Regions from separate parts of the Actinoallomurus sp. CA-150999 genome, predicted to be linked through region 2. Evidence: riboswitches for the same ligand, from Rfam matches in the RefSeq annotation. Region 2 holds a riboswitch; the other holds the start of a gene.

Region 1 (15,505 bases), 5.3 Mb from region 2:
ATGGCGCGCAACGGCAAGGAGTTCGCCAGCGCCGAAGGCTCGATGGCCAAACTCCACGCCGGCGAGACCGCCGTACGGGTCACCGAGGACGCCATCCAGATCCTCGGCGGCAACGGCTACACCCGCGACTACCCCGTCGAGCGCTGGCACCGCGACAGCAAGATCTTCACGATCTTCGAGGGCACGTCGGAGATCCAGCGCCTCGTCATCGGCCGTACGGTCACCGGATTGCCGGTTCGCTAGCGTTTCCACAGGTCAGACGTATCGCGTGTGGTCGTCTATGTTGGGTTTGATCACACTGCACGTCGATCAGAGAATGCTTGTCAGACCCCGTCGTTTCCCGTTGGTTCCCAACGCGGTGCTGACTTCGTGCTGACCCCTAACGGCTAGGCATGTTGTGGCGGGATGGGGCACAGCACGTCCGGAGTGGCTCGCCGTCCGGGCTTCAGCGGTGGTCGTGCGCGCCAGGTTCAGGCGACGGAATGGCAACCGCTTACTGACCACAACCTACGGACGCTGACCACCACTCACTGGCGGGTAGTGGTCGACCGATGCAGAGGCGTCACGAGCGGTGTAATGACTGCCAGGGGAGCCCGTCTAGCTGGGGTAGAGGGCGCTGACCTGCATGATTTGGGAGGCTTCGGGCGGCCGTCGGGGTCGGTGACCTCTACCGTGTCAATGTCGTCCCGATCAATGGGCATTGTCACCAGTCCGCCTGTTGCGTCGAAGTCGAGGGTGTCGGGGCCTGGGATGATCAGTTGCCCGTCTTTCCAGGCCAGTCCGTCGTGGAGGCCGGCTAGTGCGGCCGCCGGGCCTTCGGCTAGGAGGGTGGCGGCGCGCCCGCCGAGGTCGGCGTGCAGTTCCCGGGAGATCTGCGCCCAGTCATCGGCCAGGCATGCGTCATAGAGTTTCCGCAGTGCGTCCAGGGTGCCGTTGAGGTCGGGAGATGCCGCCTCCAGGGCCTGGAGTTCGTCGTCACATCACGCCCCCGAAGACCTATCAGAACGATCTCCAGCGTAGAAGGCGCAGAGTTAACGCGATCAAAGTCCGGCCAGATCAGGCCATGAAACCGAGTCGGCGACGGGATCGCGGGCGATCGTTTAACTCGCGGGCTTAAACGATCGCGCCTCCCTTGGCCGCTGCGCATAATGGCGACGCGTATCGAGCCGAGAAGAATTGGGAGCGATGAAGTTCGCCAGCAGGCCTGTTGTGGTCAGCCTGTCCCCCCAGCAGTGAAAACCGGACCCATTTGCAGGGCGGCGATCCGGCGGCCCAGACCTCATTCGGAAGGACCGAGACTTCATGGCATTTCCCTCAGACGCGTACTCGCCCAACACCGGTGCCAGCTCCCACTTCGCGGCACGGGCCGACTGACAGGGGCACCGTACTTGACGTTTCGCTCTTTGTGCAGCGACCGCACCACGATGTCGCCGATCGAGTGCAGTCCGGTCTACAGCTGAGCCCCCAACCTGGAGTCACATGAGAAAGGCGAGCCATGTCAACCCGAACAAAGGCGGCCTGTCAACAAGAGAAGAGGGTGGAAACTGAGGAAGAAAATCAGCGTACGGGTTGGACCGCTGCCAGCAACACATCGCAAACTCAGGGCCCTGAAACCTGACAGTCCCGCCGTGCATGACGGGACCACCGCGCGCCCTACCTGAACCACTGCAAGGGCTCCAGACCCACCATCGGAACAAAGCCGCTGGGTGTTGTACCAGTGGGCCCAGGCCGAGACCGCCCATTTCCGCCGCGGCCGATGTCTATTACCTGTGTCGACGGATCTCGGACATGGGCCACAACCAGCCAACAGGAAGGAAATCGTCATGGACACTCTGCGACGAGTCCACATCGCCGCCGCTGTCATCGCCACAGCCGCCGCAGGTCTCACCATCGCCACCACCTCGGCGGCCAACGCCGAAACCGGCTGCAAGTCCGGATCGGTCGTCTCCGGGCCAGCGCACGGCTGGTATCTGCAGATCTGTAAAACCCCACACGACCAGGCCACCGACACCTTCTCCTGGACCGCCCGCAACACCGACGCCGGCGCGGCAGTCGCGACCATCTCCTACACAGTCCAATGCCCAGGTGGCACCTCCAGCGTTGCAGCCGTCGCCCCGCCCGGCCCGGCGAGCTGGGGCGGCTGGTACTCACCCGCCTGCGCCTTCCACGCCGAGCTGAACGTGGACGGCGCGCCAGGCCCCGGCGGAGCCCCCATCATCCTCAACCTGTCCGCCGGATGAGCAAGGGAGGGGATCGACACCAGCCCGTTCGGGCGGCTGGCTGTCCACCTCAGGGGCGCGATCGATGAGTGGTCCACAGTTCCGGCGCGAGCTGATCGTGGAGGGCACCGACTGGCCGCCTCCCGCGCCCGGGGCCGTAAGGGGGTGGCCGGTCGCGATGACCGCGACCCAGATCGAGCGGGCCCGCAAGATGTACGACGAGACCGACCGCGACACCGGACAACTTTGATGATCTAGAGGAAGGCCACCCATGCCGAAGAAACTGGTCTCACTTCTCACGTTGCCGCTCGCCTCGGTGGCACTGCTGGTCGCCGTGCCGACGGCCGCCCAGGCCAGCCCTCAGCTCGAGAGTCACTGTCGGTACCCGTACACGCTGTCGGTGGGTGGCGTGACCTGGACGGTACAGCCGTGCATCGACTACTACGACTACAGCTCGGTCGGCGGGCAGCCTGAGGTGTGGGCCGATGTCGACGCATGGAACGGCTCAACTGATGTGGACCTGTCCGCTGAGGTCGGCCGCCAGCAGTGTCTGATGCGGTGCGGGGCGGTGAACTGGCAGTCCAGTACCAAGACCTGGTTCCTTACCTATCCAGGCAACGTCTACACCAACCAGCTGTATTCGTCGCCGGTGCCCCCGGTCTCCGACTTCTGCTACTACGCCAAGACCACGATGCTCGATTCGAGCATCGGCGAGGTCGGCGACGTGGAATCCCCCAGCATGTGCTTCTGAACGGCCCTCAGGCGCATCGTGCTGCGCAGCCAGTTCAGCACGCTGCGCCTGGATCGGCCGACATCGTGGGCGCGGGGGCCGCAGCCACAGTCTGGCGCAAGCACCTGATGTCCGGGGTCGGCAGGAAGGCCTCGCCCGCCTCCATCAACCAGGCGCTGGCCGCCGTCACCCTCCTGTACGCCCAAGCCGTGCTGCGCATCGACGCCGAACGCGCCCACGTCCCCAAGTCCGGCGAACCCGACGCCCTCAGCCACCTCCAGCAGGGCGCGGTCGAACGTGCCTCGGCCCCGCTGGGGAGTGCGTAACACTGAGGTCCTGGCGATCCTGCTGTACTCCGAGGCGCGTGACGAAAAATGCGTCCGCCTGGAGGGGCGACGGCATCGCCATTACCGCCCGGCCCAGCGAACTCGACAAGCTCTTCCGGATCTCGCTTGTAACACTCCCTGCTAACCCACCCCAAGATTCATAAGGCGTGATCAGGAGGTTATGACAAGCCTCCGAACAGTGAGGTTGGCTGGCCGGGCGAGTTTTCGATGCGGTAGCCGTAGCCGACGTCGGAGAGCCGGCGGGCGAAGCCGGTCCGGGCCGGGACCGTCACGGTGGCGGACTAAGTTAGGGGGGCGAACACCGGGTATGAGGTGAGGGCCGCCGGTCGGGCTTGCGCTCGAGCCGCGGCACGCTATGCCGTACGCGGCATAGCATGCCAGGGCCGAGCTGATCGCACACTATGCGGCTATACATTTCGTGTATGTGGTGACGCCGTTGCGTTCGTTGGTGCCGGTGGAGAACTCCCACCAATCTGTTGCGATAGGCGCGGGGTCACAGCCTGGGTAGTCGCTAAGCTCGGCCCACGCTCTGAACTTTTTGGGTGCCGCGTAGTAGTCAATATTGACCGCGTGAGCGATTGCTTGGCAGCCATAGCTGCAGTCGAAGCCGTCCTGGTGGCCATGCACGACCGCTTTACCGAAGGGGAAGTTGCCGAGCTCGTCCTCGATACCAACTGTGAGAGTGAAATCGGCAGAATCCCAGAGCAGGCCAGTCGGATCATCGAAATTCATTGTAGCGTAGACGAACCGATTTCCGGCCGTGCAGCCGTTATACCAGAGCTGTACGGTAGCCATGTTCTCTTCGCCCCAGGGGGTATCAGTATAGACGGACTGCGAGCCGCTAATGGGAATCGTGCCGCATGCATGGGCGGGCAAGGCGGTGGTGAACGCCATCGCGACGAGCGAGCCACAGGCGAGTACCGGGACAGCGAGTAGCGTGCCAAGACGTCGCGACCATCGAGCCTTGATCATGTCGTGACCTTGATGTGCAGGTCTGCCGAGGCATGCGCCGACATGCCACCTGTGGCAGTCGGCATCGCTCCGGTTACTGCGGCGGCGAGAGTTGTACGGAAGACTGCGGTCTTCATTCCGATGTTCCTTCCTGGCTGGGCCGACATCGCCCTGCGACGACGACAGCTGCGAGCACTCCCGCGATGAGCGGGCTCCAATTCGCTGGGCGCGTCTTGAAAACGCATTTCCTAAGCATCAGGCCTGATAGTGAACTTCATCGCTCTCAATTATTCTCGACCTGATACGCGTCGCCATGATATGCAGCGGCCAGGGGAGGCGCGATCATTTAAGCCCTCGAGTTAAACGATCGCCCTCGGCACCTCGATCCCCGCATCGGCCAGGACGGCGTCGAAGAGCGCGGGTAACTTGCCGTCCCGATCCCGGATCAGGAGCCGGGCTCGGCACCCGGCGTTCTGAAGGTCCATGACCAGGTTCCGGGCGGAGCACGCCACCCCGGACGCAGTCGGGTGGGCGGTCGCACCCAAGATGCGGATCCGGCGGGTGCGGTGCTCGATCACCGCCAGCACGTACATGCGTCCATTACAACGCTTCCCGACCGCCCCAATCCCGGCAACAACGGCCACCGGACCTTGAAACGCTGCCGACCCGGGACGCGGCCAGCCTCACCGACCTGCAGACCATCCGGCGAAGATCTGTCGTGACGGGCGTGATCAGCGAATACCACCACGCCGCATAGCCGCAGCTCAGGCCACGTGACCCAATATTCGAGCGGCACACCATTGCGCTGTCGTGGACCGTCGTCAGGCCTGCTGGGAGGGGAACACTTCGTCGACGGCGCGGCGCAGTGTTTCGCGGACGACCTCGGCGTCGTCGAGTTCGGCGGCCTGGAACGCGCCGTCGTGGAGCAGGACGAGGACCCGGGCGGCGTGTTCCGGGTCAGGGTGTCCCATGTCGGCCGAGAGGTCGCGCAGGATCCCGAACAGCCATGATCGCTGGTCGTCGATGACCGCGCGTACCGCATGGTTCCGGTCGGGATACTCCGCGGCGGCGTTGAGGAACTGGCAACCGCGGAAGCCGTCCTCCAGAGTCGTGTCGCCGAGGACGGCCATGACCGCGCGGATCGCCTCGCGCGGCGACTTGCCTTCCCGGGCCCGCGCGACAGCCTCCCGGATGCCATCAGCGGTGGCCGTGAGGTAGGCGGAGACCAGGTCGTCCTTGCTGGGGAAGTGCCGGTAGAAGGTGGCGCGCGTGACCTGGGCCTCGGTGACGAGTCGCTCGATGCCCACGGTGTGGATGCCCTCGGCGTAGAACAGGCGGGACGCGGTGCGCAGCAGCCGGTCCTTGGGGTGCAGCTCCGAGGTGGTCGTCATACGCCCATCATAAAGAAAGACCAGTCGTTCTCGGCGGTCGCCCCCGTCGCGTTGCAGCCCTGAGGTAGAACGACTAGTCTTTCTTGCAGAAAGACTGATCGTTCTCTCTGAGAGGTTTGGAACCCATGAGCACCACCCCCACGATCGTCCTGGTCCACGGCGCCTTCGGCGACTCCTCCATGTGGAGGGGGGTCGTCGCCAAGCTCCAGAAGCAGGGCTACGACGTCGTCGCCGCGGCGAACCCGCTGCGCGGCCTGGAGTCCGACGCGCAGTACGTCGCCACCGTCACCAAGGCCGTCGACGGCCCGGTCGTCCTGGTCGGCCACTCCTACGCCGGCGCGGTGATCACCTGCGCCGCCCGCGAGGCATCGAACGTCGACGCCCTGGTCTACGTCGCCGCCTTCCAGCCCGACGAGGGCGAGAGCGCCCTGGAGAACGCCTTCCGCTTCCCCGGCGCCAAGATGGGACCGGACACCACCACCGTGACCGAGTACGACGGCGAGCCGGAGCTGCGCATCCTGCCCCAGCACTACCAGGACGTCATCGCCGGCGACCTGCCCGCAGAGACCACCGACGTCCTCGCGGTCACCCAGCGCCCGGTACGCCAGCAGGCGCTGACAGCCGAACTGTCCGGCCAGCCGGCCTGGCGCACCCTGCCCTCATGGGCGCTGATCGCGACACACGACAACGCCATCCCCGCCCAGGCCCAGGAGTTCATGGCCGAGCGCGCCGGATCGCACATCGTGCGCGCGGAGGCATCCCACGCGGCATCCATCTCTCAGCCCGACACGGTGGCCGACCTGATCATCGAAGCCGCCAAGGCCACCCGCTGACCTATCGGTGTCGAACCGGGCCAGGTCGGCGAGCAGCGCGTCGCGCGACAGAGCCCCTGGAGAGATACCCCCACGCCTTTCAGCGGGACTGGTGCCAGTGGGCGGTGAGCTGGCTGAGAGCGGGGGTGAAGTCGGGGTCGGCGAAGCCGGCACCGGTTCGGGGGGCTCCAAGAGTGACCTTGCGGCCGTTGGCACGGGTCACCTGGACAGTGGTCAGGCTGCGGACGGTGTTGGTGTCGATGGAGGTGATGTCGGTCCAGGGGATGGTGCGGCGGAGGAGGAATCTTCTGGTGATGATGCCGGATTCGTCGGTCGCGGTGTAGGAGCCGAGTTGCAGGAGGCCTAGGACGCAGCCGAGGAGGCCGCCCAGCGATATGACGAGGGCCGCGGGAGTGAGGAGAGCGAGGAGAAGGCCTGCGACCAGGAAGCCGGCCGAGACCACGAGGGTATTCCGGCATTGTTTCGCGGTCAGTTTGTACCTCACGAGACCCCCATCAGCTACGAGTGGATCGAACATGAGGAGGCCGGGCGGCCGCCGCGGTTCCCCTCGGCCGCGACCGTGCCGATCACCCCCCGACCCCGACGACCGACGCATCGACGGAGCCTCCGGCGCCCTGGGACCCAAGAGACGATCTATGGCGGCAACGCGGGGTGGGTCAGGCCTTGGCGCGCTGCTGCTTGAGGCGGAGCTCCTCTTGGCGGACCTCGGTTTGGATGGCCCGCTCGCGTTCTAGCCAGTCGGGGTTCTCGGCCTTCAAGGTCTCGATCTCGGCGGTCGTGAGGGGGCCCGTGATGCCGGCACGGGCTAGGCCCGAGGCGGAGACGCGGAGCTTGGCGGCGACGACCTGGCGGGGGTGGGGGCCCATGCGGCGCAGGTCGGCGAGCCAAGAGGGCGGGTCGGCCTGGAGCGCGTTCAGCTCGTCCCGGGAGACGACGCCCTCCTGGAATTCGGCGGGCGCTGCCGACAGCAGGATCCCCAGCTTCTTGGCCGCGGTCACCGGCTTCATGGTCTGCGGGGTCTTCGCCTTGGACGTGCTCATGACAGCAAGCGTAGCCAGCGGGAGGCAGCCGTCTGGACGCGGCTAGGCTGAGAAGATGACCAAGGGTGAGTTCCGGCTGGCCTATGCGCCGGGGGTGACGCCCGGGAAATGGGCCGGGGTGTGGGCCGAGCGGGTGCGGGAGGTGCCGCTTCGGCTGATCCAGATGCCTGCCGCCGAGGCTGTCCCCCTGCTGCGGGACGGCGGCGTGGACGCGGCGTTCGTGCGCCTGCCCGTCGACCGCGAGGCCCTCCACGTGATCCCGCTGTACCTGGAGACGACCGTGGTGATGGTGCCGAAGGACCACGCGGTGGCCGCGGTCGAGGAGGTGGAGCTCGCCGATCTCGCCGACGAGGATGTGTTCGAGCCGCTCGACGAGGTCTTGGCCTGGGTCGACCGTCCCGGGCAGCCCGCCTTCACCCGTCCGGAGAGCACGGCGGACGCGATCAAACTGGTGGCGTCGGGGGCAGGCGTCCTACTGCTCCCTCAGTCTCTGGCCCGCCTCCACCACCGCAAGGACCTCACCTACCGCACTGTGACCGACGCCCCCCAGTCCCAAATCGGCCTGGCCTGGCTCGAGGCCGCGACGACCGACCTCATGGAGGAACTGATCGGCATCGTCCGCGGCCGCACCCCCAACAGCTCCCGTGGCCGCACCCCCCAACAACAACCCACCCGTAAGAAGCCCCCGCAAAAACACTCCACTCCCAAGCCTCGCCGCCGGACACGCCGCCGGCCGTGAAAAGGGGGCTGGGCGCAGGGCACTAGTGGGAGGTCCCGGCCGAGCGGCGATGCCGTCGGCGCGTACGGGCGAGTGAGAACGCCGAGACGCACGCCCATGCGCTCTCCAGGAGTAGGAACCCCCACTGCCCGCCGAGCCCGGCGTCGACGGCAAGCAGCGCGGACCCTGCGAGATTGAAGCCGAGGTAGCTCACCGACGCCGGTGCCAGACGTCCCAGCTGCGCCAGTATGAACGGCCCGAGGATGAGCAACGAACCGAAAATCTGGACGTACTGCCCCATGACGACGCTCCCGAACGCATCGTCTTGTCAGGCCGGGTACGGTGCGACTCGTCCGGGGCAGCGCCGCTGCGCTAAACCGTCGCAAATTTATCACGGGCCCGTGGAGCGACGGCTGAGCCGGACGGCTACTTCCGCACCGGCATCGTCACCGACGACGGGTGATCGCCGCCGGTGTAGATGGTCATCGGCCCGAGCGTCTTGGCGCCGCCGTCCAGCTGCGGCGACAGGTGAGGTACGTCGAAGCCCTCGACCGCCAGCCGCAGTCGGTGCCCGGGCCTGATGGCCGCACCTGTCGGGAAGATCTCCACGTCCACCGGCGCGATCGTGCCCGGCGTCAGGTCCTTCTTCGTCGACTTCAGGAACGGGTGCCAGGGCTGGATCATCTTGCCGTCCAGGTAGCGTGACTTCTTCTTGTCCAGCGCCCGCTGGGAGATGCTCTCCCAACCGCCGGTGATCCGGTGGACGCTGCCGTCGGGCGCGACGTCCTCGACCGCCAGCGACAGCATGCCGTCGCCGGTGCTGGTCGAGACGTACAGGTGGGCGTTGATCGGCCCCTGGAAGCGCAGCGTCTTCGTCGCGGGCGCGGAGTCGAAGGTGAGTCCGGTGGCATCGTTGGGCCGGTTGTCGGTCCAGCACGGCAGGTCTTTGAGCACCACGCTCGCCAGGCCGCCGGTCCATTGGTCGGTCGAGCGCGTGCACAGGCCGCTGACCGGCAGCGGCTGGAGTGTCGACCTCCCCGCTGCCGCGGTGCCGGTGGTCAGGCCACCGGACTTGACCGTGGTGGTCGAGGACCCAGAGAGCTTGAAGGTCTTCGCGGACAGGTCGCTCGCGATCCACTTCTGCTTCCGCACCCAACGTCCGGTGCCCTGCTCGTAGTAGGTCACCGGCGCGATCTGGTCCAGGTCGGTGTCCTGCCCCTTGATCCAGTGGTCGAACCAGCGCAGCTCGAGCTCGGCCAGCGACCCGTAGCCGGCGGCACCGAACTCGTTGCCCCTGCCCGACCCGGCCTGGAGGTGGTTCCACGGCCCGTCGATGAACTTCACGGGTGTCCCGTTGCGCTGGATTCCCTCGAAGAGCAGGGGCTCGCCGCGCTGGAAGATGTCGTACTCACCGCCGATGATGAACGTCGGGACCTTCACCTTGTCGATGCGCGTGATCGGCTTGCGCTTCGCCCAGTACGGACCGTCGTACGCCACATCCCCGCCCAACACTCCCGAAAGCACCTCCGGCAGGGTGCCGCCGGCGCCGCCGGCGATGTGGTCGACCGCCATGGTCAGGGCCGACCTCGGCTCCTTGAGGCTGAACGCGGGGGGAATCGCGCCGGCCGCGGAGACGAGCATGAACCACTGCGGCAGGAAACCCGCGTCCATCTCCCCGCCCGCGGCGGCAACGTCGCGGTAGGGATCGGCGGCCGGCACCGTCGGGAAGATCGCCTTCAGCCCGGGCGGCTGCTGCTCGGCAGCGAAGAGCTGCTCGATGCCGAGGTAGGAACCGCCCTGCATGCCCACCTTGCCGTTGCTCCACGGCTGCCTGTGCGCCCAGGTCACGACCTCGCCGGCGTCCTTGTTCTCCCGCTCGCTGAACGCGGACCATCGGCCCTCGGAGCTGCCCGTGCCACGCGCGTCGACCCAGAGCTCCGCGTAGCCACGGTCGACGAAGTAGTCGGCAGGGACGTTGGTGCCGAGGAGAGCGCCACTGTTGGTGCCGATCGGCAGCCGCTTGTTGTACGGCGTGATCGTCACCAGCACGGGCAGCTTCTGCTTCACGGCCTTGCCGTCGGCGGTCGCCGGAAGCGTGAGGTCACCGCGCAAGATCTTCCCGTCACTCATCCGGATCGCCAGGTCCTGGCGCGTCACGGTGTTGTGCCACTGTGCGGGTCGCGGTTTCCAGCCGTCGGCAAGCGGTGCCGAGTCCGCTTGGGTGCGCACCGCGGCAACGGACGCGGGCACCAGCGCAAGGACGGGCAGCAACATCAACGAGCGAGCGTTCACCTTCATGGGTCCCCTGTGGGTGCATTTACTACCGGGCCGTAGTAAATTGCTACGTCATGGTAGTAATTGTCAAGGGGCACTCGTTCGAAAGGCCGCTACCCTGTCCGGCGTGACGAAGGCAGAGGGGGGCATGCGACGACAGCGACGCGCGTACGCACCCCGGATGCCCCTCGAGCAGCGCCGCCGGCAGCTGCTCGACGCGGCACTCGCGCTCATCGTCCGCGAGGGGTACGCCGGCCTCACCGTCGACGCGATCGCCCAGGAGGCCGGGGTCACCAAGCCGGTCGTCTACGGCGCGTATGCCAAACTTCCACTCCTGCTCACCGCGCTCCTCGACCGGACCCAGAGTGATGCCGTCACCCAGCTCCTGGCCGCCTTCCCGCAGGATCCGCGTCGTCTCACCTCGAAGCACCTCGCAGGAGACATCGCCCGCGCATGGGCACGGGCCGTACGCGAGAACCCGCAGACATGGACGCCCGTCCTGGTTACCGGTGCGCAGACACCAGCGCCCGTCCTCGATCGGATCGAGCAGGGTCGCGAGGCCGTCCGCAAAGCCCTCGCCGACTTCATCGGCAGGGGCCGCGACCTGGACGCCGCCACCGCCCGCCATCACCTCTGGACGGCCCACGCCGTAGTCGCCGCCGCCGAGCACTTCGGGCGTCTGGTGCTGACCCGCCCCGACGCCATCACCGACGACGAACTCGCCGCGCTCTTCGACGATCTGGTCAACGGCCTCCTGCGTGCACCAGGCCGATAAGTCGGGGAACCTACCCGGAGGTGTGGTCGAAGTGGAGTTTTGTGGTGATGCGGTATCGGTCGCCGCGGTAGGCGGATTGGGCGTATTCGATGGTGCGTCCGGTGTCGTCTTGGGTGGTGCGTTGGATGTGCATGATCGGGAAGAAGGCAGGTACGTCCAGCAGGTCGGCCTGTTCGGGGTTGGTGACGCTCGGCTCGAGTGTCTGGACCGCCTCGGTGACGTTGATCCCGTACCGCTCCCGTAGCAACTGGTAGAAGTTCCCGGTCTCCATGTCCTCTGGAGCAAGCCCCGGAACCAGCGCTGCCGGAAGCTCGAGGCGTTCGATCGCGATCGGTTCTCCGTCGACGAGCCGTACGCGTGTCACGCGCAGTATCTCGTCGTCGGGGTCGATGTTCAGCCGCGACGCTCGTGACCAGCCCGCCGGGGCGATCGTGAAGTCGACCACACGACTGCTCCACGTACCTTGCGCCGGAGGGGCTGCCAGGCCGGTGCTTCCCGACAGCTCCTGTGTGATCTTTTGTGGGCTGGTGAAGGTGCCGCGGCCGTGGCGGCGGACCAGGAGGCCTGATTGGACGAGGTCGTCGATGGCGGCGCGGATGGTCGGGCGGGACACGCCCAGTGTCATGGCCAGTTCGCGTTCGGAGGCCAGGCTCGTTCCCGGGCTCGCGTTGTCGATGAAGTCGAGGATGTGGCGCCGAACCCGATCGCGTTTAGGGGTCGATGGCGTACGGGGGGATCTCTGCTCGGTGCCGGTCACGGCCCCATGGTCTCAACAAGACGGCCGCCCGGGCCGTACGAGAGTCGTCGTACGGCCCGGGGCCTGCCTGAATTCAGTTCGGGACGGTGTCGGTGAAGTGGGTGCCCGCGCTGTAGTAACCGTTCACGGCGCTGGTGACCTGCGCCGGCGTGAGTGCGCCGGACGCGTTGTAGTACACCCAGTTGACCTTCTCGTTCCACGTGCGCGCACCGCTGAACGGGAGGTCGATGAACCACTCGTTGAAGTCGATGGTCATCTTCTCTCGCGGGTAGTACTTGCCCGTGGTGGAGAAGTAGACGTTGCCGTCGACGTAGTACGTCACGGTGCCGCCCGCCACGGTCATCTGCAGCGTGTGCCAGCCCTGCAGGCTGGAGATGACATTGTGCGTCTGCCGGTCCATGGCGTCGGCGCTGTACCAGGTGGTCGTGTACAGCGTCGGGCCGGGCGCGCCCCAGCCGCCGTTCGGCAGGTACTCGTTGTCGAGTTCGCTGTAGAGCGAGTCGTCCGGCGTGATCGTGTAGAAGGTCTCGTTGACATGGTCGCCGTTCGGACCCGTGGTCGGGGCGTCGTTGAAGTACACACGAGCCGCGTACGTGCCCTCGAAGAACTTGCGCTGGACCGTGTCGATCTCGGCCTGGGTGGTTCCGTTGGTCGTGCCGTCGGTGGTCGCCGCCAGGTTCATGACGTTGCCGCCCTGGGCGGTGGAGTCCGACGGGAAGCTGAAGGCGTTCGCCGACCAGGTGCCCTGAATGCCCGGGCCGCCCCCGCCCGTGCGGATCGACCAGCCGTGCGCGCCGAGGTTCGGATCGGTGGGGCCGGTGTAGTGGAAGTCGTCGAACAGGACGCCGCTGCCGCTCGGCGGCGGTGACGTCGGCGGCGTGGAGGTCCCGCCCGGGGCGGTCCCGGAGACGACGGTGCCGTTCACCGACAGGGTGACGGTGTCGGACGAGCCGTACGAGGTCTGGTTCTTGAACGAGTAGTCGTTGGCCTGGTTCACCTGCTGCCAGTCCTGCCGGTTGAGCCGTAGCTGCAGGTCGCCGGTTGAGGCGCCGGGCGCCAGCGAGCCGGCGCCCGACCCGAAGGCCACCTCCACGTAGTGGTCGGCCGTTGCCGGGCCGCCGCTCAGCGCGCCGACCGTACCGGAGATGTTGGAGCAGCCGATCACCGCCCATTCGCAGGTGAAGACGTACGGGACGGTCGTGTCGGCGCTGAAGTAGTAGCGGATCGTGACGCCGGACAGCGACGCGGACGACGAGCCGGTGTTGACGACCTGGAACCAGGGCTCGATGTCCCCGGCGGTGGCTCCTGTCTCGGTCGTCCGGTACTGCAGTTGGAGGCTCGAGGCCGCCTGGGCCGGGCCGCCGGTGAGGAGGCCGGCCGTCATGACGGTGGCGCCGAACAGGACGAGGGCGGTCAGCAGGGCGGTGCGGCGACGTCCGGATGCGAGGCGTCTGAGGGCGGGGTGAAGCCGCATGGTTCTCCTTGCGTGGCGGGCGGACACGATCGGCCCCGCCGCCCGCGGCCGGGGCGCCGGCCGGACGCGGGCGGACGGCACCGTACGCGCGCGTGCCCCCACGGACGAATGAAGACGCCGCGTACGATCAGAGACCTGACCAACGGTCAGTTCTGCGGTGGCCGATGGCCATCAAGATGAACCCCGTCTACCGGCTTGTCAACCCTTGGTTCACCGCGCTTTTGCCGAATTTACGGGGCAAGAGAGGCTGTGGCCCAGGTGGCTTGAGCCTCGGCGATCTTCCATCATTGACATGACCAATGGACAAGTGTCACCATCTGGCGCACCGAGCGACGGGGGCGCGACCGGCCGACGCCGGAGCGGTGAGCTCTGGCCACCCAGGAGGGATCGACATGCACAGACGTGTTACGGCCGCGTTGGCGGCGAGCGTCGCGCTCACGTGCACTGCCACCGCGTGCGGCGGAGACGGCGGCACCGCCTCCAGGTCCGCCGCGAAGATCGCCGGGCCGGATTCCGGCACCGGAAAGACGCTCACCGTCTGGTACATGAACGGCGATCTGTCCGACGTCGCGATCAAGGCGATCAACACCGAGTTCACCAAGGCCACCGGCGCCTCGGTGAAGGTGCAGACCCAGGAATGGGACGACATCAACACCAAGATCACGACTGCGCTGGCCCAGAACAATCCGCCGGACGTGCTCGAGATCGGCAACACCGACGTCCCGCTGTTCGCCGCCGCCGGAGGTCTGTCGGACATCTCCGCAGTGCAGCAGACCCTCGCGCAGGGGCAGACCTGGCTGCCCGGTCTGGTCGGACCCGCGACGATCGGCGGCCGACTGTACGCCGCGCCGCTCTTCGCGGCCGAGCGTGCCGTGATCTACAACAAGAAGATCTGGTCCAAGGCCGGGGTCACCAAGCCGCCGGCCACGTTCGCGGAGTTCACCGCGGACCTCGACAAGATCAAGGCGGCCAACCCGGCGCCGGACTTCTCCGCGTTCTACATGCCGGGCCAGTACTGGTTCGGCGGCGTGCAATTCGTCTGGGACGCGGGCGGCGAGCTGGCCACCAAGAACGGTGACAAGTGGACCGGGGCGCTGGAATCGCCGCAGGCCCAGCGCGGGCTGGCGGCATGGAAGCAGTTCCAGAACACCTACTCCACGCCCGCCTCGCGCAACCTGTTCAACCTCACCCCGGACTACAACGCGATCTTCGCCCAGGAGAAGGCCTCAGCGATCCTCAACACCAGCGTGAACTCCATCCTCAAGATCAAGCCGTCCCTCAAGGGGCAGCTCGGCACGTTCCCGCTCCCCGGCGCCGGCGCAGGCAGCAGCCAACCGGTCTTCCTCGGCGGCTCGGACCTGGGGATCGCGGCCAAGAGCCCGAATCAGGCCCTCGCCCTCGCCTACCTCAAGGCCGCCACCAGTACCGCCGTACAGACGGGCGCGATCGACGGGATCGACGGCTGGACCCCGGTCTCGTCCCAGCTCATCGACCAGACCACCGGGTCGCGCCCGGAGCTGTTCAAGGCGTTCTCGTTCGCGGCCAAGCGCAGCGTCGCGACGCCGGCGAGCCCCGGCTGGGCGACGATCGAGAGCGACAAGTCGCTGCAGACCTTCTTCGGTGACATCTCCACCGGCAAGACGCCGATCGCCGACGCCGCGAAATCCTTCGATCAGCACCTGAACCAGGCGCTGAACGCATCCCAGTGACACGCATGGAAACCTTGGCCACGCGGGCGACCGTCGCGCCCGAGGCCGTCGAGCCCCGGGCCCGGCGCCGCCGCTCCGCGCTGCCGTACGTGCTCCTGGCTCCGGCCGCGCTGGTCCTCGCCCTGGTCATCGGGTACCCGCTCGTACGGCTGGTGCTGATCTCCTTCCAGGACTACGGGCTGCGGGCGCTGTTCAGCGGCCGGACGCGGTGGATCGGGTTCGCGAACTACACCGCCGTCCTCCACGGCGACGAGATCGTCCCGATGCTGGTCCGTACCGCGCTCGTC
Region 2 (15,505 bases):
GATCAGAGTCATCTCGTCGACCAGATCGTTGTCCAGCAGCCACCGGGTCAGGATGCCACTGCCGTGCACCTGCAGCTCACCCCCCCGGCCGGGCCTTCAGTGCTCGGACGGCGGCCGCGACGTCTCCGGACAGGACGGTCGTGTCCGGCCACGCCGGATCGGTGAGCGTGGTCGACGCCACGTACTTGGGCCGTGTGTTCAACGCTTCCACGACGGACTCCCAGCCAGGGGCGTCCTGGACCGTCAAGGTCCCCCATGAGGCGGCGAACAGCTCGTAGGTCCGCCGGCCGAACAGGAACGCCTCGGCGCGCTGGTAGGCCTGGTTGATGAACACGTGGGTCTCGTTGTCGCCCTTCCCCCGGGCCCATCCTCCGCGCTCGAATCCGTTCCTACGGTCCTCATCCGACGCGTGGCCGTTTCCCTGCGTCACTCCATCGATGGTGACCTGAGTCATGGTCGTCAGCTTCATGATCGCGGTCCCCTACCTTGGCGCCGCCCCTTGTGGGCGGCCTCACCCCTGCTACGAACACCACCGCCCCGATCCGACACCGACTCCCGGATTTCGTTGAAGAACTTTCCGGGACGCCCGTCGGCGCCGCGTCCCGGTTCGCACCATCTGGCCCGACGGCGCGCGGCGCGGTTGAGACGCACATACACCGGCAAAGCCGGCGCCGGCCGTCGTACGGACCTGGTTGGATGATCGAGCCTCGGTCCTGGGGACCGAACGACGAGTGCCGTCAGGGAGGGCGCTGGATGGGGATTCGCAATGGGTTGAGCCGGCTTGGGGCTCGGCGGCGTCTTCAGCGGACGGCGAGGGAGGTCTTCGACTGGCGGCAGCTGCGGCCCGGGCAGACGGAGGCGATGCAGTCCCTCCTTCAGGGGCACGACGTACTCGTCGTCATGCCGACCGGCAGCGGCAAGTCCGCGACCTATCAGGTCCCGGCCCAGTTGCTCGACGGCCCGACCATCGTGATCTCGCCGTTGATCGCCCTGCAGCGGGACCAGATGCTCTCGCTCGCCGAGCGGAACGCGGGCGGCGCCGTCGTCGTCAACTCCGCGCAGCGCGCGGGCTCGAGCGAGGCCTCTCTGGAGCAGATCCGGGCCGGTAAGGCCGAGTACGTCTTCCTCTCCCCCGAGCAGCTCGCCAAGCCCGATGTCGTGGACCGGCTCGCCGCGGCGCGGCCCTCGCTGATCGCGATCGACGAGGCGCACTGCGTCTCGGCCTGGGGACATGACTTCCGGCCCGACTACCTCGGGCTCGGCCGGGTCATCGAACGCCTCGGCCACCCCCCGGTGATCGCGCTGACCGCGACCGCGTCGCCGCCCGTACGCGAGGACATCGTGGAGGTGCTCGGCCTCCGCGACGTCCACCAGGTCATCCGGGGCTTCGACCGGCCCAACATCACGCTGCGGGTCCGCCGGTTCGCCGAGGAGAGCACCAAGAGGCGCGCGCTCGTCGCGGACGCCGCCGGACGGTCCGGGCTCGGCCTGGTGTACGTCGCGACACGCCGCGACGCCACGGCGTACGCCAAAGAGCTGACCGAGGCCGGGCTGCACGCGGAGGCATATCACGCGGGGATGAAGGCGTCCGAACGCGAGCGGGTGCACACGTTGTTCTCCGAGGGCGGGCTCGACGTCGTCGTGGCCACCTCCGCCTTCGGCATGGGGATCGACAAGCCGAATGTGCGCTACGTCCTGCACAGTGCCCCACCCGAGTCGCCGGACTCCTACTACCAGGAGATCGGCCGGGCCGGCCGCGACGGCGAGCCGTCCGAGGCGGTCCTGTACTACCGGTCGGAGGACCTCGGCCTGCGCCGATTCTTCGCGGGCGGCCGGCCGGACGAGGAGATGCTGCTCCGGCTCGCCGTCCTGCTCCACGAGCACGGCGGCACCGTGAAGCCCCACGCCGTACGCGAGACGCTGGGCATCGGCCCGTCCAAGCTGACCTCTCTCGTGAACCTGCTCCAGCACACCAAGGCGGTGGAGGTGAGCGGCCGGGGAGACCTGCGGTACGCCGAGCGGGGGCCCGCTCCCAAGCAGGCCGCGGCCGATGCGATGGAGCTGGACGAGAGCCGCCGCCGGGTGGACGACTCGCGCATCGACATGATGCGCGGCTACGCCGAGACCACCGGGTGCCGCCGCCGCTATCTGCTGGAGTACTTCGGCGAGCCCCGTACGACGAAGACCTGCGACAACTGCGACAACTGCGTCGCGGGGGCGGTCGACACGACGCGGGTCGACGGTCCATTCCCGGTCCACTCCGAGGTGGTGCACAAGGCATGGGGCCCGGGAACGGTCATGCGCGCCGAACCCGACCGGATCACCGTGCTGTTCGAGGAGATCGGCTACAAGACACTTTCCCTGGTCGCGATCAAGCGCGACTCCCTGCTGACACTCGCATCGGAGAGCGGCGCCGAACAGTGAGCAGCCCGCCATGAAGTGAGGCGGCCATCCATCGCGGATTGATGGAGGTGCAGAAACACGAGCGCTGAGCATAGAAGGCCAGGTCAGATGCCGTTGAGTAGTCACGGCACCGCCCGGGAGATCATCTGGCGCGGATCGGCGCGCGCCTTTCCGAGCGGGACAGGGTTCACCTCCGGCCGTCTGCCGCCGGGGCTCGTCCCGCCAGCGGCGGGCGGTCTCCTCCAATCGTTTGCAGGCGGAGGTTCGCTTATTGCTTTGACCGCCGCCGTCGGTGACGGTAGCGGTCAGCAATCCACGACATACCTATGCTCGTCAGAACCCGCCACTCCTCGATCCGGCGCAGCAGATTCGTGAATCTCAATCTCAAACCCTTCCGTTTCTTTTGGTCCCCGCGTACGCCCATGCGGGCATGCGGGGACCGCGTTCGCGGCCAGGCCGTGACCATCATGGAAGACCGGGTCCCCGAGAAGGCGCCCGGCGCTGAGTCCGGCCGAGCCAGGACGATCCGGAGCTAATGAGCCAGCCGTTATCGTCCTCCGGCCCGACGTCCGGCCCGGGAATCACCCCACACGACACCCGGTTAGCGCCACCTCAAATCCTGCCTTGGCGTTGGTACAACGCGTCGGCCGGCAGCCCGTGGCCGTGCATCGGCCAGCCGCATCTGCGTTCTTACCGCGATGCTTCGTCCACGCCGAGAAGCCTCCAAGGGTCTCCTCAGTGATCTGAGCGTCGGTCCAGACCGCCGCGCGACCCAACCGACCTCACGAAACATCGAGGCTAATAAGATTCTTTGCCGGCCTCCCGGGTTCGCGTGACATCCGTCACAGCGGAAAAAACGGGGAATCCGGCTTTCCCGGCGAACCTCCATGCCATTACCGGGCATCGAACTGATTAACCGAGTCAGTAAGCAACCGGGAGGTTTTACCGATGGAGCTCAAGCGTCTGCGTACCGCCGCTGTTCTCGCCTGTGGTGGCGGAATGGTCGCTCTTTCGCTCACCGCCTGCAACTTCAACGGAAGCGCGTCGGCGTCGGGTAATTCGCCGGAGTCGTCGTCCGCCCCGACCGCGTCGTCGGCGCCGACCTCCTCCTCCCGCAATACCGGAAGCGGCGGCACGCGCAGCAGGCCGACGACCGCCGGTCAGAGTGACACGCCGAGCTGCATGGGATCCGAGCTTAAAGCCGAACTGCAGCTTCAAGATCCCGGCCTTAACGGATTGGAAGGGGAAATGGCAGCGGAAAAGGCGACTGCCACGCTGATCCTCACCAACCGGTCGAGTGAAACCTGCTACCTGCCGGCCGGCTGGACGCCGCTCGGGAAGGGCGGGGAGAACAACTACACCGCGATTCCCGCGACTCAGGTGAACTTCCCCGGCGCGGGTATGAGAATCACGCTGCGGCCCGGGAGTTCGGCCTTCGCCGGAACCAAGTGGCACACCACAAAGGGCTGCCCCGGCGGTACCACCGACGACCTCGGCGTCGCCTGGCACAGCACCTGGATCCCGCTCACCTACCACGGCCTCGACGACGGCTACCAGCCGCCGATCTGCGACAGCCTCACCCTGGGGACACTCCAGCCCACCATGAACGGCGTCAACTTCACCTGATCCACCCTGAACGGGACGGGGCAGGCATACGGGGACGCAGGGAGCGGGAACGTGGGTCCCACTCCCTGCGCGCGTCAGAGCGGGCCACCCGCCGGCGCCGACACTCTCGGCAAGAGCGCCACCGCCGGATGCGCCTGCCGCACCCCCACCGAGCAAGCGACCGACTCCGGCGATACCGGCCGCCGCCGTAGCACCTGCTGCAGACACCCACGGTTGAGGACGAACTACGCGTAATCGGAAACTTTTTGATCTGACCGCGTATCTACACCACCAGTAAGGCCATGCCCCGAGAAGAGGAGCTGTTCCGGATGGCGCGTCGCGTTCGTGTGCTGTTGGTGTCCGCGTTGTTGCTGGTGACGGGCTCGGTGATGGCGTCCGGGCCGGCCTCGGCTGTCATCGGCGGGTCAAAGAGCACTTACGGCCCATGGGCGGTGCGCATGCTCATCGACGGCAAACCGGTGTGCACCGGGACGGCGGTCACGAAGCAGTGGGTCATCAGCGCCTCGCACTGCTTCTTCGAGCAGGGGCAGGCGGTCGCCGACAAGCGGATCTCGTTCCGGGTCGGCAACCTCGACATGCGTAAGGGCACCACTGTCCGCCCGGTGGGCAAGCGGGCGGGGAACTCGCGCGCTGACATGATGCTCATCAAGGTCTCGCCGATGAAGATCCGCCCGGTGCGCCTGGCCAAGGCCCATGTCCACCCCGGTGAGATCGTGCGGCAGTACGGGTGGGGTGCCACCTGCACCAAGGATGAGAACACCTGCCAGTCGCCCGTGCTCAAGCAGTCGACGCTGCGGGTCGTACGGTCCGACGCGCGCCGCTGCGAGGGCTACGCCGAACCGGGCGGCACGGACTTCTGCCTGGAGAAGGTGTCCGGGATTCCCGCCGGCGGCGACTCTGGAGCCCCGGTGATGAGCATCGGCGCACACGGCAAGGAGACCCTGCTCGGCGTCTTCTACGGCTCCGACCGAGAGAAGATGGCCGGGGCCGGGGAGATCGCCCAGCAACTCGCCTGGATCCACAAAGTCACGAAGCGATAGGGCAGAGCGCAACCCCCGAGGCCGGTCCCCGCGCGGGGACCGGCCTCAGCGCATGGTCGATCCGCCGTCGACGCTGAGTTTCGCGGCTGTGATGGGCGCTCCGACCGACCCGACGGAGCGAGGTCCAGCCGCTCGGTGCCGTGCTACCGTCGCGGCGGAGGCTAGTACGTGCCTGCCCCGGACGAGATGTGCGCCGTACCCGGCCCGCCAAGACGACGCACTCGAGGAGACGTCATGGGTGCCCGCACCTCCCTGATCGACTTCACCGGAGCGACTCCCCGGCCTCGTGCGCTGGATGTCCGATGGATTCACGGCTCGCCGTCGGCCAAGCACAACACCGACCCGGACATCCAGGTCCACGCCTACGACGAGCACACGTTCATCTTCCGGCAGAACATGGCGATCGACTACGAGGCGCCGTTCCTGTTCCTGCTCTTCGGCAACGCCCGGGCTGTGCTGATCGACACCGGAGCCACCGCATCCGCCGAGTTCTTCCCCCTTCGCCGGGTGGTCGACGAGCTCGTTGACTCCTGGCTCGCCCGTCACCCTCGGCACGGGTACCAACTGCTGGTGCTCCACACCCATCCGCACGGTGACCACATCGCAGGCGACGGCCAGTTCACCGATCGTCCCGACACCACGGTGGTCGGCGCGGAGCAGGACACCACCTGGCCGTACTTCGGATTCGCCGACGACTTTGATGCCGTGACGCAGGTCGACCTGGGCGGCCGGGTGCTGGAGTGCCTGGCCACCCCGGGCCACCACGAAGCGGCGGTCACGTTCTACGATCCGTGGACCGGGTTCCTCCTCACCGGCGACACGGTCTACCCCGGCCGGCTCTATATCAAGGACTGGCAGGCATTCGCCCGGACGATCGATCGCTTGATCGACTTCTGCGGCCACCGGACGGTCACCCACGTGCTCGGCTGCCACATTGAAATGACTCGGCACCCGGGCGTGGACTATCCGATCCGCACCGTTTACCAGCCCGACGAACCCCCACTGCAGATGACCACAGGCCACCTGCACGAGATCCGCGCAGCGCTGACGGAGATCGGCGACCAACCCAGCCGCCGTACCTTCCCGCTCTTCGTCCTGTGCCCCAGCGCATAAGCGGCACGAACAGATCAGGTGCTCGTGGCCGCGGAGCGGCTGTTCCGCGAGCGGGGCTTCGACGCGACGACCGTCCGGCAGATCGCCGCCGAGGCCGGGCTCAGCGCGGGCAGCGTGATGGCGGTGGGCGACAAGCATGGGCTGCTCGTGGCGATCTTCGACGGCTGGATCGATGCCGTGCACCGAGAACGCGACCGAGCCCGATCCGAACAGCCGTCGGCCGACCCGGTCGACGACGTCATCGCGCTGGCCGAGCCGTTCATTGACTACTTCGCGCTCGACCGCGAGCTGTCACGCGAATACGCGGCGACGATCGTGCGTGGCCGACACGACTCTGCGATCTTCCAGAACCTCGGGCTGACCCTGATCGGCGAGATCCAGCAGGTGCTCCCCCGAGCGGGGCACGACGAGGACCGCGCGGGCAGGGCGGCCCGATCGATTTACTTCGCCTACCTCGGCATCCTGATGACGATGTCGAACGGGGCACTTCCCGATGACGTCGGACGCGAGCAGTTTCGCGACATCGTCAGCCTCATCATGGACCAATCGGAGGCATGATGTTCGACGTCCCGAGCCTTTGGTGGCCCACGGCACTACTCGCCCTCGTCCTGTTTGTTGACGCACTGCTGTCGATCCGTCCACCGGCCTTCATCCAGGGCTGCCTCGACGGGGTAGGCCTGCTGCGCCGTCTACGCCCACATCCGGGCACGGTTTCTCCGGAAGGAGTTCTGGCTGAACTGCCTGGGAATGCTCTCCCTCGCGGTCACCGTCCTGACCGTCTCGTACGTCGTGTGAGTAGGACATGAGCAGCGTTTTGGCCACGCAGGCGGTCGCCTCGATAGCCTCGCCGAGTGGAATCTCCTCGTCCGGCGGCCCTGCCGCCTGAACAGTTCGCGGCGTCTCTGCCGCGCAAGCGCATGGGCGCCGGTGCGTTGTTCCGCGACACGGCCGGGCGAGTGCTGCTGGTCGAACCGACGTACAAGCCCACGTGGGAGATTCCCGGCGGCATCGTCGAGAAGGAGGAATCCCCGCACGCGGCGTGCCGCCGAGAAGTGGCCGAAGAACTCGGGTTGGACCGGCCGGTCCGGCGGGTCCTGGCCATTGATTGGGTGCCGTCTCGGCCTGAACTATCCGAGGGGCTGATGCTCGTCTACGACGGCGGGGTGCTGTCCGACCGCGACGTTACGGCGATCCGGCTGCCTGCCGAGGAACTGGCCTCGTACGCGTTCGTCGAGCCTGAGCGCGTGGGCGATCTCGCCAACGCACGCCTGGCCCGCCGAATCGCCGCATGCTTGGAAGCGGTGGCCGCAGGCACACCCGTCCTCCTGGAGAACGGCCACCCGATCTCCTGAAGCGGGCCGCCACCGACCAGCCGGCATTCACCCGGCGCGAGCCCACACCCGGCGTACATCAGGTCGAGCAGGCACCGAGGAGATCAACTCAACGATCTAGTGGGTCCGGTTCGGGGACGATGCCTGCGGCGTGCCGGGAAGTCGGACCGTGACGAGGAGGCCGCCGGTGGGGCGGGGGGTGAGGTCGAGGGTTCCGGTGTGTGCTCGGACGATGCTGTGCACGATGGCCAGCCCGAGGCCGACGCCGGCGTGCTCGTCGGTGCGGATGCGTGTTGTTCCGCGTTGGAAGGGCTCGGTGAGGGTCGGTACCAGTTCCGATGGGACCCGATGGCCGGTGTTCTCGACCCGCAGCACGCTCGCGTCGTGCTGCGATTCGGTACGTACCGTTACGGTGCCGCCGGTCGGGAGGTTGTGGACGATGGCGTTCTGGACGAGGTTGATCACCATCCGCAGCAGGAGCGCCGCGGAGCCGACGGTCTGTGCCTTCTCGCCGGTGACGTTGAGCGTGACCTGACGCTTTTCGGCGAGGGGAAGCAGCGTTTCGGCGGCTTCTTCGGCGATGAGGGACAGGTCGACCGCCTCGCGGGTGAAGCTCCTGCGGTCGGCGCGGCTGAGCAGCAGCAGGGCCTCGGTGAGGTCGATCGCCCGCGTGTTGACGATACGGAGGCGTTCGATGAGTTCCCCCTGGCCCCCCGTGGAGTCGTTGCGGGCGACGTCAAGGAGTGTCTGGGAGATCGCCAGCGGGGTGCGCAGTTCGTGGGAGGCGTTCGCGGCGAACCTCTGCTGTTCACTGACGTGGGATTCGAGTTGTTCGAGCATGGCGTCGAACACGTCGGCGAGTTCGCGGAATTCGTCGTCGGGGCCTTCCAGGCGGATCCGGTGGGACAGTGATCCGTTCGCGGCCATTCGTGCCGCGTCTGCGATCCGGGTGAGTGGGGCGAGCATCCGGCCGGCCAGGATCCATCCTCCCAGCAGGCCGAACACGAGAAGGAAGGCCAGTGCTACGGCCACGCCGGGGGCGAAGCGCAGGCGGACGGAGCGCGCCAGCGTCCCACTGGGGGTGGTTATCACCCCAGGTGCGTAGCGCACCAGGTACACCCACACCACGGCCAGCAGGACAACGCCGGCGAGGAGGAGGAATCCGGCGTAGCTGATGGTGAGTTTCAGTCGGGCACTGAGCCCTGGACGTCTATTCATGAGTGCTGCCAGGGTGGGCGGGGTCCATGCCCGTGTCGATTCGGTAGCCGGCGCCGGGCACGGTGGCGATGAGCTGTGGTTCGCCGAGTCGTTTGCGCAGGGCGGAGACGGTGATGCGGTCGGCGGCGGTGAGCATGAGAATCGGGATGCCACTGCCGGAGGCGACGATGCGCCGGGCGATCTCATCGCCGGAGGGACCGGGGATGTCACGGTCCAGGACCGCCAGGTCATAGGAGTTGACGCCGAGCAGTTCCAGGGCGGTGTCGCCGTCGCCGGCGATGTCGGCGGCCATCGCCTCCAGCCGCAGACCGTCACGGACGGCCTCGGCCAGGAAGGGCTCGTCCTCCACGATCAGCACGCGCATCCCTGAAGCCTAAGCAGCACGACATATCGCCGACATATGCAAACCGGACACGGCCCCCACGGTGACCTACTTCGTGACTCACACTGTTCTGTCGCTCTGCTCGGCTTCTTGTGCGTGGACCCAGACGGCGATTTGCGTACGGGAGGTGAAGCCGAGCTTGGCCAGGATCCGCTCGACGTGTCCCTCGGCGGTACGGGAGGCGACGACCAGCCTGGCCGCGATCTCCTTGTTACTCAGCCCTTGGGCGACGAGCCGGGCGACTTCGGCTTCGCGGCGGGTCAGCGGCTCCGGCTCCGGCCTTTCGGCCCCTTCCCCTGGCGAGAGGGGTTCTTTCACGGCGTAGGCGACGGCCTGCTCAAGGGTCATGCCAGTGCCGCGGTGGAACTCCGCGTCGTAGGTCTTTTCGCCCAGTAGCGCACGAGCCTGGGTCACATACCGGTCATGCTGGGCGATGAAGTACTCGGACCTCCACAGGTATCCCCCGATGTCCTGCCATGCCCGCTGGGCGGCGCCCAGGAGCCGCGCACCCCGCGCGCCGTCCCCATCGGCGATGAGAGACCAGCCCAGGTACTCGATGGCGGGAATCACGCCGAAGATGTCGTTGAGCCCCCGGTGGATGCGCAAGGCGTCCTGCAGGGAGGTGATGGCCTGCCGGGTCCGCTCCGGGTTCGGCGGTTCCTGACTCCTCAGAACGAGGGCATAGGCCTGGAGCAGGTGGGTCAGGGACCAGTTCTCCCCATGCGCCCGGCACAGTGCGATGCCCTCTTGGCAGAGTTCGATCGCCCGCTCGGTCTCCCCGAGGAAGCCCGTCGCCAGCACCAGAGGGGTCCAGCCCGACATCACCAGCTCGTCCACCTCGCCCAGAGCACGGGAACGCGCCAGCATCTCCTCGCCTCGCGCCCTGGCCCGGGGCAGGTCGTCGCCGAAGAGGGCGGCCAAGGCTTCCACTCCGTTGGTGTGCATCAGGCCCGATTCGTCTCCGCGCTCCCTGAGCAGGGCGCGGCTCTGGTCGAGCAGGGCGGTTCCGGTCTCTGTGTCCCCTTGCGCGACGGCGAGTAGTGCGTGTGCCCGCAGAGCCTTGGCTCGGTCCGTGGAGGCTTCGGCGTCCAAGGCCAGGGCCTGGTCCAGCCACTGCCGGCCTTCACCCAGCAGGCTGCTGTTCAGCCAATGGATCCACAGCGCGCTGGCGATGCGTAGCCCGGCTCGGGCCTGGCCAGGGGCGGTCAGGCAGTAGTCCAGAGCGGTGCGGAAGTTGGGGTGTTCGGGGGCCAGCCGGGCGAGCCAGCTTCGTTGGTGCGGGCCGAACCAGTCGGCCTCGGCATGTTCGGCCAGCCGCAGGAACCAGTCGCGGTGCCGGTACCGCAGCCGTTGCTCCTCCCCCGATTCAACAAGCCGATCCCGGCCATACTGGCGGATGGTCTCCAACATCCGGTACCGCGCCCTACCCGCGTGCTCCTCGCAAATCAGCACTGACTTGTCCACCAGCCCGGCCAGCAGATCAAAAATGTCGTGCCGATCGATGCCCTCGCCGACGCAGACCGCCTCAGCGGCCTCCAAATCCAGGCCGCCGGCGAACACCGAGACCCGCGCCCACAACAACCGCTCCTGGGCGCTGCACAGCTCATAACTCCAATCGATCAGCGCCCGCAAGGTCCGATGCCGCGCCAGCGCCATCTGCGGCCCACCGGCCGGCAACCGGAACCGATCATCCAGCCGATCCACCAATTGCTTGAGCGAAAACGACCGCAACCGCACAGCGGCCAACTCGATCCCCAGCGGGATGCCGTCCAGCCGCTGACAGATCCGCGCCACCGCCTCGCCGTCACCGGCGGTGACGGCGAACCCCGGTCGCGCCGCCGCGGCACGCTCGGCGAACAGCCGTACCGCGTCACTACGCATCAGCGCCTCAGCGGAATCATGATCGCCCGGCAGCGGGAGCGGCAGCACCGGCAGGCACCGCTCACCGTCGATGACCAACGGCTGCCGGCTGGTGGCGACGATGCGCACTTCCGGTGCCGCACGCAGCACCGCATCGGCGATGACCGCACACTCACGCAACAGATGCTCACAGTTGTCCAGCACCACCAACGCCCGCTTGTCGTGCAGGAACCCCAGCAGCACCTCCACGGCCGACCGCGCAGAACGGTCATGGATCCCCAGCGCGTCGACCACGGTCTCGGCCAACAGCTTCGGGCTTTCCAGCGCGGCCAACTCCACCAGCCACACCCCGTCCGGGAACGCCCGCCGCACCTCCCCGGCCACTCGCAGGGCCAACCGGGTCTTGCCCACACCCCCGGTGCCGACGAGAGTCACCAACCGCGCATCCCCCAACATGCGCCGCACCTGAGCCACCTCCTTGCGGCGGCCCACAAAACTCGTCACCTCCGCCGGAAGGTTTCCTTTCCCTTGACCCGGCCTACGCTCCACCATCTCATCCCTGAACCGCGACGTCCGCGTGCTCCTCGGGTCCGCCGACGCCTAGGGGTGCGGTGAGCGCCTGCAGATCTTCGAAGGTGTCGGACACGAGTCTGTCGAGGTCTTTGTGGGGGTGAAGGAGCCAGATGGCGGCGACGTGGCTGAAGATCGCCATGCCGACCCTGGCCGTCAGTGCGGCCGTCGGTTCTGGGGTGCCCCTGTCCTGGAGCGCGGTGGTGAGGGTCTCGGTCAGGATGGCGGTCTTCGCCTGTTGCCGTTCGCGGAGGGCCGGGGTGGCGGCGATGACGCGCTGCAGCGGTTCGGAGAAGCGTCGGTTGCCCTTGAGGAGAGGCACGGCGGAGCGGTAGGCCCACAGCAGCGTGGGGAGCGGCGCGAGGTTTCGGGGTGCGCCGGCCACGCCGGTGACCAACGTCTCGCGCAGGGCCGTTTCACCTTCGAAGAGGACTTCACGCTTGTCGGCGAAGTGCCGGTAGAAGGTGCGCTCGGTGACGTCGGCCCGGGCGGCGATCTCGGCGATGGTGACCTGGTCGAAGCCACGCTGCTCGTAGAGGTCGAGGGCTGCTTGCCGAAGGCGCAGGCGCGCAGGTCCTCCATCGCGGGGCATCTCACCAGTATAGGACTGTAGTGACAGTGCCTGACGTTAAGGCCGCGCGCCCGGCGGCCGGGGCCCTCGCGCACTCCGCTGCCCGAATCACGTAGCGACAGAGTCTGACGCTACGTGCTAGCCTCAAGCGGTAGTGACAGTCTCTGTCGCTACCGGCTCGTTCCTGAGATCGGCGATCGCTTCGCCCTGCCCGGCCCACGTCCCGGCAGGTCGGCGTGATGTCCGTTGCCATCTGGCCAACCCTCGCGTCAGCCTTCGAGACCTGTTATTGGAGAAGCGCATGAATGACCTTGCCTCCAGCGCCACCATGAACGGAATCCGCTTCCACGATTACGGAGAGCCGACCGACGTGCTGCGGATGGAGCAGGTCGCCATACCGGATCCCGGCCCAGGTCGTATCCGCGTGGCCGTGCACGCGTGCGGGCTGAACCCGGCCGACTGGGCTCTGTGCCGCGGACTGTTCCCCGGAACGCTTCCACGCGGCATCGGTCTCGAAGTGTCGGGGACCGTCGACGCGATCGGCGACGGCGTCACCGACGTCGCCATCGGCGACCCCGTTCTGGGCAGTGCCGACTACGCCGACGGGCACAGCGCCGGCGCCGCCGACTTCGCGGTCATGACCAACTGGGCTCGCGTTCCCGCCGGGCTCGACCTCGTGCAGGCGGCCGCGCTGCCGATGGCGGTCGAGACCGCCTACCGGCACCTCGAGGGCCTGCGCGTCACCTCCGGCCACACGCTGCTGGTGCACGGCGCCGGGACGACGGTCGGATTCGCCGCCGTGCAGATCGGCCTGATCCGCGGCGCCCGGGTGCTCGCCACCGCCGGCGACACCCACGCCGAACGCCTCCGCGCACTGGGCGCCACCGTCACCTCCTACGGAGACGGAATGGTCGAGCGGGTCACGAAGGCGGCCGGCGGACCGGTGGACCTGATCTTCGACACCGCACCGGTCAGCGGTGTGCTGCCCGACCTCGTCCGGATCGCGGAGAGTGATCCTCGCCGCGTGCTCACCTGCAGCGATTTCGCCACGGCCGCGGAACTCGGAGTCCGTACCAGCTTCGACGAGGATCTAGGGCAGGGGATGCGCCACGACGTGCTCGGCGAGTACGCCCGGCGTGCCGCCGATGGCCGGTTCACCATCCCGGTCTCCCGCACCTTCCCTCTCGACGACTGGCGCACCGCACTCGAGATCAGCCTGAGCGGCCACCCCCGAGGCAAGCTCGTACTGCTACCCGCCAACACCGGGGAGGACCCGACCGTCGTCAGCCGTTGAGCCACGGTTCCGGCGCCCAACGGGCGCCGGAACCGCGTCACCGATGAACGGCATCCGGTGTACGGAGGGTCATGCTTTCGAGCGGGCGGCCCGCAACTCGGGGAAGAACCGGTGTTCGGCGCTCGGAATGCGGCCGGTTTCTGGCGTGTGGTCCAGGAGGCGTCGCACGGTCAGCAGATGGGTGGTGCGCCAGTGGGCGTACCGATGGTCCAGCCCGGTCAGCGCCTCGGCCAGTGAGTACATCTCCCCGCTCGCCTCGCGGTAGATCTCGGCCCACGCCCGCTCGACCGCGGGATGCGGCTCGTACGGCCGGGTGATGTCACGTTCGACGCATCCCACGGGGATGTCCGCGCCCTTGCGCCGCAACAGGGCCAGTACCGCGTCGTACAGACTCGGCTCCCGCAGCGTCGCCTCGATCACGGCGTGAAGCCGGGGCACCGCCGCGTACGCCGCGACCATCTCCGGCGATTTACCACCGAGTGCGAACTCCAGCCGCCGGTGCCAGAAGGAGCGGTACGCCAGAGACTGTGACCTCGACGCGATACCCCCCAACTCGTCCCGCAGCGTCGCGAACTCCGCAGGCGTGACCGAGCTCAGCTGCTCCCAGGAGGCGATGAGCATCCGCTGAACGTGCCCGACACGACGCAGACGCCACAGAGCAGACCCCACCACGTCATCCAGCAACAGATCCCGCACCCAATTGACCTCGGTGAACAGCAGCTTGAACAACAGCTCCTGCACCTTCCCGGTCGCATAGAACGACAACTCCGCCCACTGATCGGTACGCGGATACCGCAGGCCCAGCAGGACCTCGACATCGCGATAACCGACGCAGGGCATACCGCCCTCATCGCCCCGGTCACCGGTGAAACCGAGCAGCGACTCACCCTGTTCGGCCTCCCCGCGCTCCGGCTCGACCGAGGACCGGTAGCCCCCGATCCGGCCGATCGCCGCCTCACGCTCCATTAAAGATCAACTCGATCGCGGATTCGGTCCGGTGGTCGCCGTGGGTTTCAGTTGTCACCAGGGTTTCCCGTCAGAGTCATTCGGCGGTGCGGCGGGGTTGGACTCGAAAACCCATAGCCGAGTACGGCGCGGATTTCCGCATCCCGCAGTTCGTCCGCGCAGCAGGATTCAGTGCCCAGCCCATGGCGCCAAGGAGGTGAAGCCGTTCTAGGACAGCACGACTGCGGCGTGCGATCATCAACCAGAAAGGTTGTGTTCTGGTCCCCAAAGATCACAGCGAGTAAAAGCCCTTGCATTTCTGCAGGCAGAGAAGGAATGGACCATCGCGGCGTGTTCCGCTGATTCCCCGACCGAGGAAGCCTCCTTCAGAAACAGAGTCGGGCGGCGATGGCGGGGCCCGCGTGTGCGAGCCATGCTTCGGCTCTGGGCATCCGGTCCTTGACGCCCTGTTCCCAGAGGCGGTGGAACACCGGGTCGACGCCGGCGGCCGCGCGGGCGGTCAGGTGGAAGCGGTGAACCATCCGGGTGGCCAGGGGCACCAGCTCACGGCGTTGCCGGGCGGTCATTCCGTAGGCGTCGGCGAAGACGGTTACCCGGTGGGAGGCGTCGAGGTCGGTGAAGGCCGGGGCCCTGTCGCGGGGATCGAGCAGGGGCACCCACCAGTAGAGGGCGTTGGCGATGTCGTAGAGCCGCGTGGTCGGGCGGGCGAGGTCGAAGTCGATCAGGGCTGCGGGCAGGCCGTCACGGAAGACGACGTTGCCGGGGCAGTAGTCGCGGTGGCCGACGAGTTCGGGTTCCCCGTCCACCGGTCCGATGGGGACGGTGTCGGATCCGGGAATGCCTCCCCAGGTGGCGTCGGGAGGGGGAACCCAGCCCTGTGCGGCGTCATGCAACCGGTGGATGAGCTGGGCCAGTGCGACAAGGACGTCCTCGCCGGCGGTTTCGGCGGGAAGGGGCTCTCGTGGAACGTCTCCGGGGACGAAGGACAGTACTTCGCGGCCTTGCTCGTCGATTCCGAAGGGAACGGGTGCTGCGGCGAATCCGGCCTGGTGCAGGTGGGCCAGGTAGGTCTGGATCGTGGCGGTGAACGGGCGGACCGGGCGGCGAACGGTGTCGCCGATCCGCACGATG

What was found. Region 2 has a riboswitch for guanidine ahead of ACQP2O_RS03055 (MBL fold metallo-hydrolase). Riboswitches for the same ligand answer to the same signal wherever they lie in the genome.
Region 1: another riboswitch for guanidine. It lies ahead of ACQP2O_RS33375 (CBU_0592 family membrane protein); the one in region 2 lies ahead of ACQP2O_RS03055 (MBL fold metallo-hydrolase).

The regions. Positions count from the first base shown of each region.
Region 1 is NZ_CP192063.1:7,211,161-7,226,665, reverse strand. It holds gene ACQP2O_RS33435 (acyl-CoA dehydrogenase family protein) at 1-243, shown strand, start outside; gene ACQP2O_RS33430 (hypothetical protein) at 1,824-2,240, shown strand; gene ACQP2O_RS33425 (hypothetical protein) at 2,305-2,469, shown strand; gene ACQP2O_RS33420 (hypothetical protein) at 2,491-2,970, shown strand; gene ACQP2O_RS33415 (hypothetical protein) at 3,036-3,275, shown strand; gene ACQP2O_RS33410 (hypothetical protein) at 3,696-4,268, opposite strand; gene ACQP2O_RS33405 (hypothetical protein) at 4,607-4,840, opposite strand; gene ACQP2O_RS33400 (TetR/AcrR family transcriptional regulator) at 5,069-5,638, opposite strand; gene ACQP2O_RS33395 (alpha/beta fold hydrolase) at 5,764-6,471, shown strand; gene ACQP2O_RS33390 (PH domain-containing protein) at 6,551-6,955, opposite strand; gene ACQP2O_RS33385 (DUF5997 family protein) at 7,128-7,511, opposite strand; gene ACQP2O_RS33380 (LysR family substrate-binding domain-containing protein) at 7,567-8,250, shown strand; gene ACQP2O_RS33375 (CBU_0592 family membrane protein) at 8,273-8,530, opposite strand; guanidine-III (ykkC-III) riboswitch at 8,544-8,608, opposite strand; gene ACQP2O_RS33370 (CocE/NonD family hydrolase) at 8,656-10,527, opposite strand; gene ACQP2O_RS33365 (TetR/AcrR family transcriptional regulator) at 10,631-11,278, shown strand; gene ACQP2O_RS33360 (GntR family transcriptional regulator) at 11,289-12,035, opposite strand; gene ACQP2O_RS33355 (cellulose binding domain-containing protein) at 12,109-13,509, opposite strand; gene ACQP2O_RS33350 (extracellular solute-binding protein) at 13,902-15,218, shown strand; gene ACQP2O_RS33345 (carbohydrate ABC transporter permease) at 15,224-15,505, shown strand, end outside.
Region 2 is NZ_CP192063.1:604,727-620,231, reverse strand. It holds gene ACQP2O_RS03080 (dihydrofolate reductase family protein) at 1-69, opposite strand, end outside; gene ACQP2O_RS03075 (dihydrofolate reductase family protein) at 77-469, opposite strand; gene ACQP2O_RS03070 (RecQ family ATP-dependent DNA helicase) at 754-2,424, shown strand; gene ACQP2O_RS03065 (DUF4232 domain-containing protein) at 3,352-4,029, shown strand; gene ACQP2O_RS03060 (S1 family peptidase) at 4,338-5,069, shown strand; guanidine-III (ykkC-III) riboswitch at 5,224-5,291, shown strand; gene ACQP2O_RS03055 (MBL fold metallo-hydrolase) at 5,304-6,182, shown strand; gene ACQP2O_RS03050 (TetR/AcrR family transcriptional regulator) at 6,201-6,740, shown strand; gene ACQP2O_RS03045 (NUDIX domain-containing protein) at 7,034-7,534, shown strand; gene ACQP2O_RS03040 (sensor histidine kinase) at 7,631-8,731, opposite strand; gene ACQP2O_RS03035 (response regulator) at 8,724-9,095, opposite strand; gene ACQP2O_RS03030 (ATP-binding protein) at 9,174-11,477, opposite strand; gene ACQP2O_RS03025 (TetR/AcrR family transcriptional regulator) at 11,527-12,135, opposite strand; gene ACQP2O_RS03020 (NADP-dependent oxidoreductase) at 12,416-13,408, shown strand; gene ACQP2O_RS03015 (tryptophan 2,3-dioxygenase family protein) at 13,478-14,374, opposite strand; gene ACQP2O_RS03010 (phosphotransferase enzyme family protein) at 14,740-15,505, opposite strand, start outside.